Regions from separate parts of the Shewanella sp. SM29 genome, predicted to be linked through region 1. Evidence: predicted binding sites of a transcription regulator. Region 1 holds the regulator's gene; the other holds the start of a gene.

What was found. The regulator MetJ, encoded in region 1, represses methionine synthesis genes. The targets are predictions, from matches to a motif close to TAGACGTCTAGACGTCTA.
Region 2: metE (5-methyltetrahydropteroyltriglutamate--homocysteine S-methyltransferase) is a predicted target of MetJ. The motif match lies at 2,897-2,914, and genes of this name have one in related genera.

What each region holds. Positions count from the first base shown of each region.
Region 1 is NZ_JAKKRN010000018.1:57,220-61,652, reverse strand. Features, by position in the region: gene gmtY (gamma-mobile-trio recombinase GmtY) at 1-1,441, opposite strand, end outside; gene L5L77_RS13710 (sulfite exporter TauE/SafE family protein) at 1,629-2,372, opposite strand; gene metJ (met regulon transcriptional regulator MetJ) at 2,507-2,821, opposite strand; gene metB (cystathionine gamma-synthase) at 3,034-4,197, shown strand; gene L5L77_RS13695 (bifunctional aspartate kinase/homoserine dehydrogenase II) at 4,209-4,433, shown strand, end outside.
Region 2 is NZ_JAKKRN010000013.1:66,349-70,781, reverse strand. Features, by position in the region: gene queG (tRNA epoxyqueuosine(34) reductase QueG) at 1-411, shown strand, start outside; gene metE (5-methyltetrahydropteroyltriglutamate--homocysteine S-methyltransferase) at 517-2,787, opposite strand; gene L5L77_RS11030 (LysR family transcriptional regulator) at 2,987-3,892, shown strand; gene L5L77_RS11025 (HDOD domain-containing protein) at 3,972-4,433, opposite strand, start outside.

The DNA of each region.
Region 1 (4,433 bases):
TCGGATGCTTGCCTGTGAAATAGCCTTGCGGGTCAATATCGTCAAAACCGTGCTCGACCAACTCTTTCCAATCTAGCGATTTTACTTTGGACTCAGGATTTGCCAGTTGTAGCGTGGCCTTGTTGAGTTCATCGGAGATTTCCTGCTGCCCTTTACCTGTGTAGGGAACTTGAGACTCCAGTGATTTATGGTGCATACATCGTCGTATCACCAACGGGTTAAGTCCTGAACGCTCTAAGCGTCTGCCATAGCTATGACGATGACCGTGCGGGTCTAACCCTTCCGATTTGTTTGGCTCTAAGCCAATGCGCCTTAATCCCGCCGCATAGCTTTGGTGAAACGCATTCAAAGTGTATGGGTTTCCAAGGGCGCTGTGATGGAATGAAATGAACGCATAGGGGTGATGGCAGTCAATACTGGCTCGATATTTTTGGTAACTCTTCCACAGTGACATAAAAACCTTGCCATAATCCGTTGGAAACCACTGAACTTGTATGTAGTTATCTCGATGGTCTACAACTCTTGTTTTCCAGCCAACGTATGCCGTGCCTTTCATTCGTTTGCGTGGTATACGAGCGTATTTTTCTTGTAAATAGGCTTCTCTGGTTTTTGTGCCTGAGCGACTACGCCAACTTTCGGGTGCTTTACCATCGACTTCGTTGTAAATTCGAACTATCGCTTTTTCAGGGTCATACGGATCTTCAAGTACATCAGTCACCCACAGCATAATAGCTTCACTTTCACGCAAACCGCCACCGTGCATCAAGAGCAGCATAAGCTTATCTCTCAGCGCAACTCGCGGATCTTTTGCTCCGCCAATACCATCTTTATAGAATGATTCCCAATGCTTATCTGGGAATGCTAAAGCATCGTCTTCGGCTTTCGTCAATGGAGTACGTCCTTTCATTGTGCGAGCTTTACGGATGGTTTTGTTAACAGTTTTATCTTCAATATGTCCAAGGAAGTCATTTTGGTTTTTTCGATACCAAGCAGCGTAATTAAGGCGTTGCTCATGAGGTGTGGCATCTCGCAAAGGGTTCATTGGCTCTGCGCCATGCTTGTTAGCCAGCCAATCAGTAAATGCCGTTAATCGATGAATATGTTTATTGACGTTATCAGTTGAGCTTGGCACCCAGTACAAGCCAGAGGGATCTAAACCATCTTCACCGATGGTGCCTGTGTAAAGACGCTTAGCAAAGGTTTGGAATAGCATTTTAGGATCTTCAAATAATCCTTTGTTGGCTTCCATGTAATCCAAGAGCAAAGAAGTGGCTTGAATAAAACCATTCATTAAAGCATTACTAGCACCATCAGCTTCCATCTTTAGCAAGTAATCGGTAACTGAACCAACTTCACCTTGTTCGGTGATCAAGATGGGGAGCTGACTTTTAATGCCAGTATTATCTTCTACGATAGTTGCTTTGACTTTAACCGATGACAAGGTTCATTCCTTTATACACATTAAACATACAATACACTATAGCGCTAAAGCTTTTATTGTGAAATAAAAAGGCAGATTTCTCTGCCTTAATACACAATATACATAGTTCAAGGTACTATATATAAGCAATGTCAGTGCTTTTTTATTGTTTGAATCGTGAGAAGGTTTGCCAGTACAAGCAGGACGCTTATTGGGGTAATAACTCGATAACCGACTTCACCGTTAGCACTAAGGCGCTGATACTGCACAGGACTAACGTCGCCATCTTTGTCTTCTCTTTATCGACACGGCCCACTAATCGTCCTGCGACTAAGTAACCTAAAATCACTGAGGGGAGCAGCATCAACGACAGCCACAGATGTTTTAATTCTAATAAGCCAGTGATCGCTAAAATGACCAATGCAATCATGGAGCTAAAAATGAAGAAGGCCGACAGGGCAGCACGAAACTGCGAGGCATCTTTGCCTGCCAACAAAATCGCCATCGGTGGGCCACCAATCGCGGCGATATTGCCGAAGATCCCTGAAACCACGCCCGCACCGAAGAGGGTTTTCTTATTCACTGGCAGGCTGAATTTATACAGGCTGAGGATCACTGCGACAGTTACAATGGCGGCGATGGATAAACCGAGTATGGGTTGAGGCGCAAACAGCAACAGACTCGCGCCGATAAAACCGCCGGGCACGCGACCTAGGAGCGCATATTGCAAGCCATTGAATTCTAAGTGACCGCGTTCACGCACTAAGGTCAGCAGGGCGATGGAGAAACCCATAGCAATAACAGGCGCAGGTACAAGTTGTGGATCGACGATATACAGCAAAGGACTGGCGACAACCGCAAGCCCAAACCCAATAAGACTTTGGGTTAATGCGCCCAGAAACACGACCAGCGAGGCTAAGGCGAGTGTCTGTGGATCTATCATAGAAAACATAGGATTTCCTATATCCCAAACCAACTCAAGATGGTGAAATTTAAAGTTTGAAGTCGCTTGGGGATAAACAAAAAGGGATCGTTAACGATCCCTATTGATGAGCACTGTGATATGACTTTGAAAGCGACGAGTCGCTATTCCATGTCTTCCCACTCGATTCCCATTTGATCCATCAACAACTTGGCTTCGGCGGGAATGCTGTCTGGGTTGTCTTTTGACAGATCTTCATCGTTGGGCAATGGCTGGCCAGTGTAGGCGTGCAAAAATGCCTCACACAACAGCTCGCTGTTGGTGGCGTGACGCAAATTATTGACCTGACGACGAGTACGTTCGTCCGTGAGGACCTTAAGCACTTTGAGCGGAATAGACACAGTAATTTTTTTTACTTGTTCATTCTTCTTGCCATGTTCAGCATAGGGGCTGATGTATTCCCCATTCCATTCAGTCATTGACTCACCTGTTATAACGCTAAATTCGGGGCAGATTTTAAACCCTTACAAAGAACAGTCAAATTATTGCTACTATTTCTTTGTGATTGCAAACAGATTTCTTTATGTTCAGACGTCTAAACGTCTTCACGCCTATTGACGATGGCGTTGGGCTTAGGTACATTTAGACGTCCAGACATCTCTATCAGTCTATCGAATTTAGGAGTCCACCCATGGCAGAGCGTCAATTAGCCACACTGGCAGTGCGTCAGGGTATCGAAAGCGATACTCAATATGGTGCAGTTGTGCCACCGATTTATTTGTCGACTAATTACGCCTTTGATGGTCATAAAAATCCCCGCGAATTCGATTACAGTCGTTCAGGCAACCCAACGCGCTGCATTTTAGGCGAAGCATTAGCGCAATTAGAAAAGGGCGCCACTGGCATAGTGACGTGCACTGGCATGGCGGCCATCACCTTAGTGACTACTTTGCTCGGCCCCGATGACCTATTAGTTGTGCCCCATGATTGCTATGGTGGTTCCTACCGTTTATTTACCAACTTGGCGAAGAAAGGCCAGTTTAAGCTCATTGTGGTCGACCAAACCGACAGCCAAGCGTTAGCCGCCGCCATTGCGCAGAATCCTAAGATGGTGTGGCTCGAAACCCCATCGAACCCGTTATTGCGTGTGGTAGATATCGAAGCCATTGCTAAGGCGAGCCATGAGGTCAGCGCGCTGGTGGTGGTCGATAACACTTTTTTATCGCCAATATTGCAACAACCCCTATTGTTAGGCGCGGATATCGTTATCCACTCCACCACTAAATATATCAATGGTCACAGCGATGTAGTCGGCGGCGCTGTGGTCGCCAAAGACGCGCAAATCGGCGAAAGCTTACATTGGTGGTCGAACACTCTAGGCTTAACGGGGTCAGCCTTTGACAGTTATCTGACCCTGCGCGGCCTACGTACCTTAGCTGTGCGTATTCGCGAGCATCAAGCCAATGCCCAGCGTATTATTGAGGTATTAACGCAAAGCCCTGTGGTGAGCAAAGTCTATTACCCCGGTCTTGCGGATCATCCAGGTCACGCCATTGCGGCCAAGCAACAACAGGGCTTTGGCGCTATGCTGAGCTTTGAGCTCAAAGGCGGCGAGGCCGAAGTGGTGGCCTTTTTAGGTGCACTCAGCTTATTTAGCGTGGCGGAAAGTTTAGGTGGCGTCGAAAGTTTAGTGGCAGTGCCCGCCACTATGACCCACAGAGCCATGGAGCCGCAAGCGCGCTTCGAGGCTGGTATTAAGGACACCCTATTGCGTCTATCGGTGGGTATTGAAGATGCCGCCGATTTAGTTGCAGATATTCAAGCAGGATTAGCCGCCGTTGCGGCTTGTCAGTAGAGGAATAATAGATGGCACGTTGTCACTTACATAAATTTGGTGGCTCCAGTTTAGCGGATGCCGATTGTTATCGCCGAGTCGCCCATATCCTGTTAACCCACGGTCATAGTGATGATCTCGTGGTGGTCTCTGCGGCGGGTAAAAGCACGAATTTCCTGTATAAATTATTAGCGCTGCGTGATGCGGGTCAGCTATGGCAAGAAGAGTTACAAGTGCTGATCAGTTACCAACAGGGG
Region 2 (4,433 bases), on a different contig from region 1:
CAACTCGCGTGTCCCATCAATCGCCAAGCGCCGCTGACTGAAGAAACTGACTTTCATATTCGTCCGCAGTTAAAGCAACCTGACCTTCTCAGCCTTTTTGCTTGGAGCGAGGCCGAGTTTCTTAAACAAACTGAAGGCAGCGCCATTCGTCGCATTGGACATAAACGTTGGCTACGTAATATTGCAGTAGCACTGGGTAACGCTCCCGCAAGCCCAAGCATTGTTGCCGCACTTAACGCCCGCAATCACAGCGAAGATATCGATGAGATAGTGCGTGAGCATATTGAATGGGCGCTTAATGCCCAGCAATCGCGCCTTGCTGAAAGCGCTGCAACTGAACAACAAAAAGCCCGCCGCAAAACCGAACGTATGGTGCGCATTATCGAAAAAGGCTTACCGCGAGATGCTTAAGTCAGTCGGCAATAAATAAAAGACAACGGATGCATAAGCATCCGCTGTTACTAATTCAACAAACTCAATAAGCTCAGTAAAAAAATATTTCACTCAAGCATAATATTAACCAAGGCGGCGACGTAGTTCTCGCGTGGCATCGACCATGTTTTTCAGTGCGGGTTCGACTTCATCCCAAGTACGGGTTTTTAGGCCACAATCTGGATTGACCCACAGCTGACGTACGGGCACTTTTTGCGCCGCTTTCTCGATTAAGTGCACCATGGCCTCCACACTTGGGGTGTTTGGCGAGTGAATGTCATACACACCTGGGCCGATTTCATTGGGATATTCAAAATCTTCAAAGGCGTTGAGTAACTCCATCCGTGAACGCGAAGTCTCGATAGTAATCACATCGGCATCCATGGCGGCAATCGCGGCAATAGTGTCGTTAAACTCGCTGTAACACATGTGGGTGTGGATTTGAGTCTCATCAATCACCCCAGCAGCGCTGAGTTTAAAGGCATTCACCGCCCAATCTAAATAGGCTTGCCACTCACTTTGTTTCAATGGCAGACCTTCACGGAAGGCGGGCTCATCGATTTGTATAATGCCAATGCCGGCATTTTGTAAATCCACCACTTCATCACGAATCGCCAGCGCCAGCTGAGTCGCAATCACATCGCGGCCGATATCTTCACGGGCGAATGACCAATGCAGAATCGTCACAGGGCCAGTCAGCATGCCTTTTACAGGCTTGTCGGTGAGACTTTGGGCAAACTCGGCCCAATCAACCGTCATCGCCTTTGGACGACTAACATCACCATAGATCAACGGCGGCTTAACACAGCGTGAACCATAGCTTTGCACCCAACCATTTTTGGTAAAGCCAACGCCCGCAAGCTGCTCACCAAAGTATTCCACCATATCGTTGCGCTCGGCCTCACCATGAACCAGCACATCGATACCGAGTTTAAGCTGGCGGTCGATAGTATCGCGGGTGACTTGTTGTAATTGCTCTGTATATTGTGCATCACTCAGATCGCCCTTGCGCCAACGACTGCGTAGTCCACGGATTGCAGGTGTTTGTGGGAAGGAGCCAATGGTGGTGGTCGGCAACAGAGGTAAACGGTATTTCTGCTGCTGCACTGCTTGGCGTACGGTGAAATCACTGACGCGCTCATAATCGGCAGATGTCAACGCGGCAACGCGGGCAATCACTTGACTGTCGGCAGCCTGCGCTTTCGCCTCGCGGCGCGCCAAACTGGTTTGCACAATCTCTTTTGCCGCGATAGATTCAGGTGCCAGTAGCAATTGGCGCACATTGGCCAGTTCAAGTAATTTTTGCTTCGCAAACGCGAGTTGTTGACGCAGCGCGGGCTCAAGCGTGGCTTCCACATCTAAATCCACAGGGCTGTGCAGGAGTGAGCAAGAAGTACCGATCCACAAGCGATCTCCGAGATCACGGGCAACCGCGCCTATGCGTTCGGCAATCAAATCCGCCTCTGCCGCCCACACGTTGCGACCATTGACCACACCCACCGACAAAATTTGATCTCGACCAAGCGCATGGGCAAAGACTGCCAATTGATCCGGCGCTGTGACTAAATCGACATGCAACCCCGCGACCGGCAAGGCCGATACCAGCGCTTGATGGTGTGCGATACCGCCGTAATAACTGGTAAGAAGGATCTTCACCTTCGCAGTGCTGAGGGCTTGATACGCCTCAGTCATCGCCGCTTGCCATTCGCCATCCAATTCCAATGCGAGAATGGGCTCATCGAGCTGTACCCATTGCACTCCCAGAGCAGCAAAACGCACCAAAATGTCAGCATAAGCAGCTAATAAATTGGGTAATAAGCTTAACTTATCAAACTCTTGGCCCACGGTTTTAGCAAGGAACAAGTAGCTAACAGGGCCGAGTAGCACAGGTTTTGCTTTATAACCTAAGGACTGCGCTTCGCTAACTTCATCAAAGAACTGCTCATAGGCAATCGAAAACTCTTGGTTTTGGCTGAGCTCAGGTACCAGATAGTGATAGTTAGTATTGAAATACTTGGTCATTTCAGAGGCTGGCGCATCTTGGCCCGTTGGCGCTCTGCCGCGGGCAACACGGAATAAAGTATCGAGATCGATTGCCCCTTCACCACGATGACGATCAGGAATGGCATTTAAAGTCGCGCTTAAGGTCAGCACTTGATCATAAAAGGCAAAATCACCTACGGGAACTTGCTCAATGCCAGCAGCAGCTTGCCACTGCCAATGGGTGCGGCGAAGTTCACTCGCCACTTCACGTAATTGTGCCTGAGTGCTCTCACCACGCCAGTATTTTTCTAAGGCAAATTTCAATTCACGACGACGCCCAATACGGGGAAACCCAAGACTATTTAATTGCATACTCTATCTTCCTTTATTTGAGATAAGCCATATTCGGCACTTACACCCACCAGATTATTTTCTCTTGGCACTTTTCAGCACTTCAGCCTGATAAATAACAATGGGCGTCTGGACGTCTAGAAGTTTATTGTGTTAGTCTCTATTCCAGCAACCGAATTGATTTCAAGCACAACATGAGCGAAATTCACTTGGAGTGAACATGATCGAACTAAGACACCTGCGAACCTTAATGGCCCTGAAAGAAAGCGGCAGTTTGGCGGGCGCAGCCAAAAAACGTTTTGTCACTCAATCCGCCCTCTCCCACCAGATTAAGGAGCTGGAGCAAAGGATTAACTCGCCCATTTTTGTGCGTAAGAGTAAGCCACTGTCATTCACCCAAGAAGGTGCACGCCTGCTGCATCTGGCCGAAGAAATTTTGCCTAAGGTGTTAGAAACCGAGACAGATTTGAAGAATGGGCTGGAAACCGAAACCAATCAGTTGCGTGTCGGCATTGAGTGCCATAGCTGTTTTCGCTGGTTAATGCCTGTAATGGAGCAATTTAGGCAAGATCATCCGGCAGCCGAGTTAGACTTGTCGAGCCGTCATCTGTTCGACTCGCTCAATGCCTTAGAAATGGGTGAACTGGATATTGTATTAACCTCAGATCCTGTGCCTGGGCATTCACTCGCCTACCAGCATTTGTTTGATTTTGAAGTGAAGTTAGTGGTTGCTAAGGATCATCCTTTAGCGAAAGAAGCCTATGTCACCCCTAAGCAATTAGCACACTTGCCTATTATCAGTTATCCAGTGCCGTTGACGCGTTTAGACATTTATCGCCACTTTTTAGAGCCTGCGGGCATAGAGGCGGGCGAGCAAAAAACCTGTGATTTAACAATGATGTTATTGCAACGCATCGCCTGTAAAGACGGCATAGCCGCACTGCCAAGTTGGTCGATTAATGAAGGACATGGACTGAGTCTCGCTACGGTGAAACTCGGCCAAGAAGGTCTAAAACGACCGCTATTTGGTGCCTATCGCCGCCACAGTGCTAACTCTGCATTGATCCAAAATTGGTTACAACTAGTGGCAAGGGAAGGTTTATCCCGCCAGCAGAAGACGAATTAATGCGGGTGACATAGAGTAAAAAGCCTGCGAATGCAGGCTTGTTTATTGAGTCAAATGACTATTTCATAGCATCGACAAATTACAGCGGATTCATCAACAATCCACGCATAGACAAGACACGGCGCAGTATCAACCCTGATGAATTAGGATTACGGGTCTGACGCAAATTATGGGCGATCATAAACTCTTGACGCAGATCCTGATCGAGATCTAACGCCTCGAACGCTTCGATGGTTAAGGTCTGTTGTTGATTATCAATCAATGACTTAATCACACTTAAAGGAAATGACTGTTCGGCATTAGCATTTAAATAGGCAAATGCGGTCAGTGCGATAATTTGGCCGAACACACTGAACAGAGCTAAGGTTTGTACTTCGTCAGCATCAACCTCCACACCTTCCATATCCGCTAAGCTATCTACCGCATCCGTTGCAATATCTTCAGTCAGCTTCCAATAACCTTGGACCAACTTTTTATAGGGCTGTGGCAGTTCATCGAGGCGTTCTTTTAAATAGAACGTAAAGGCGTAGCGATAGATATT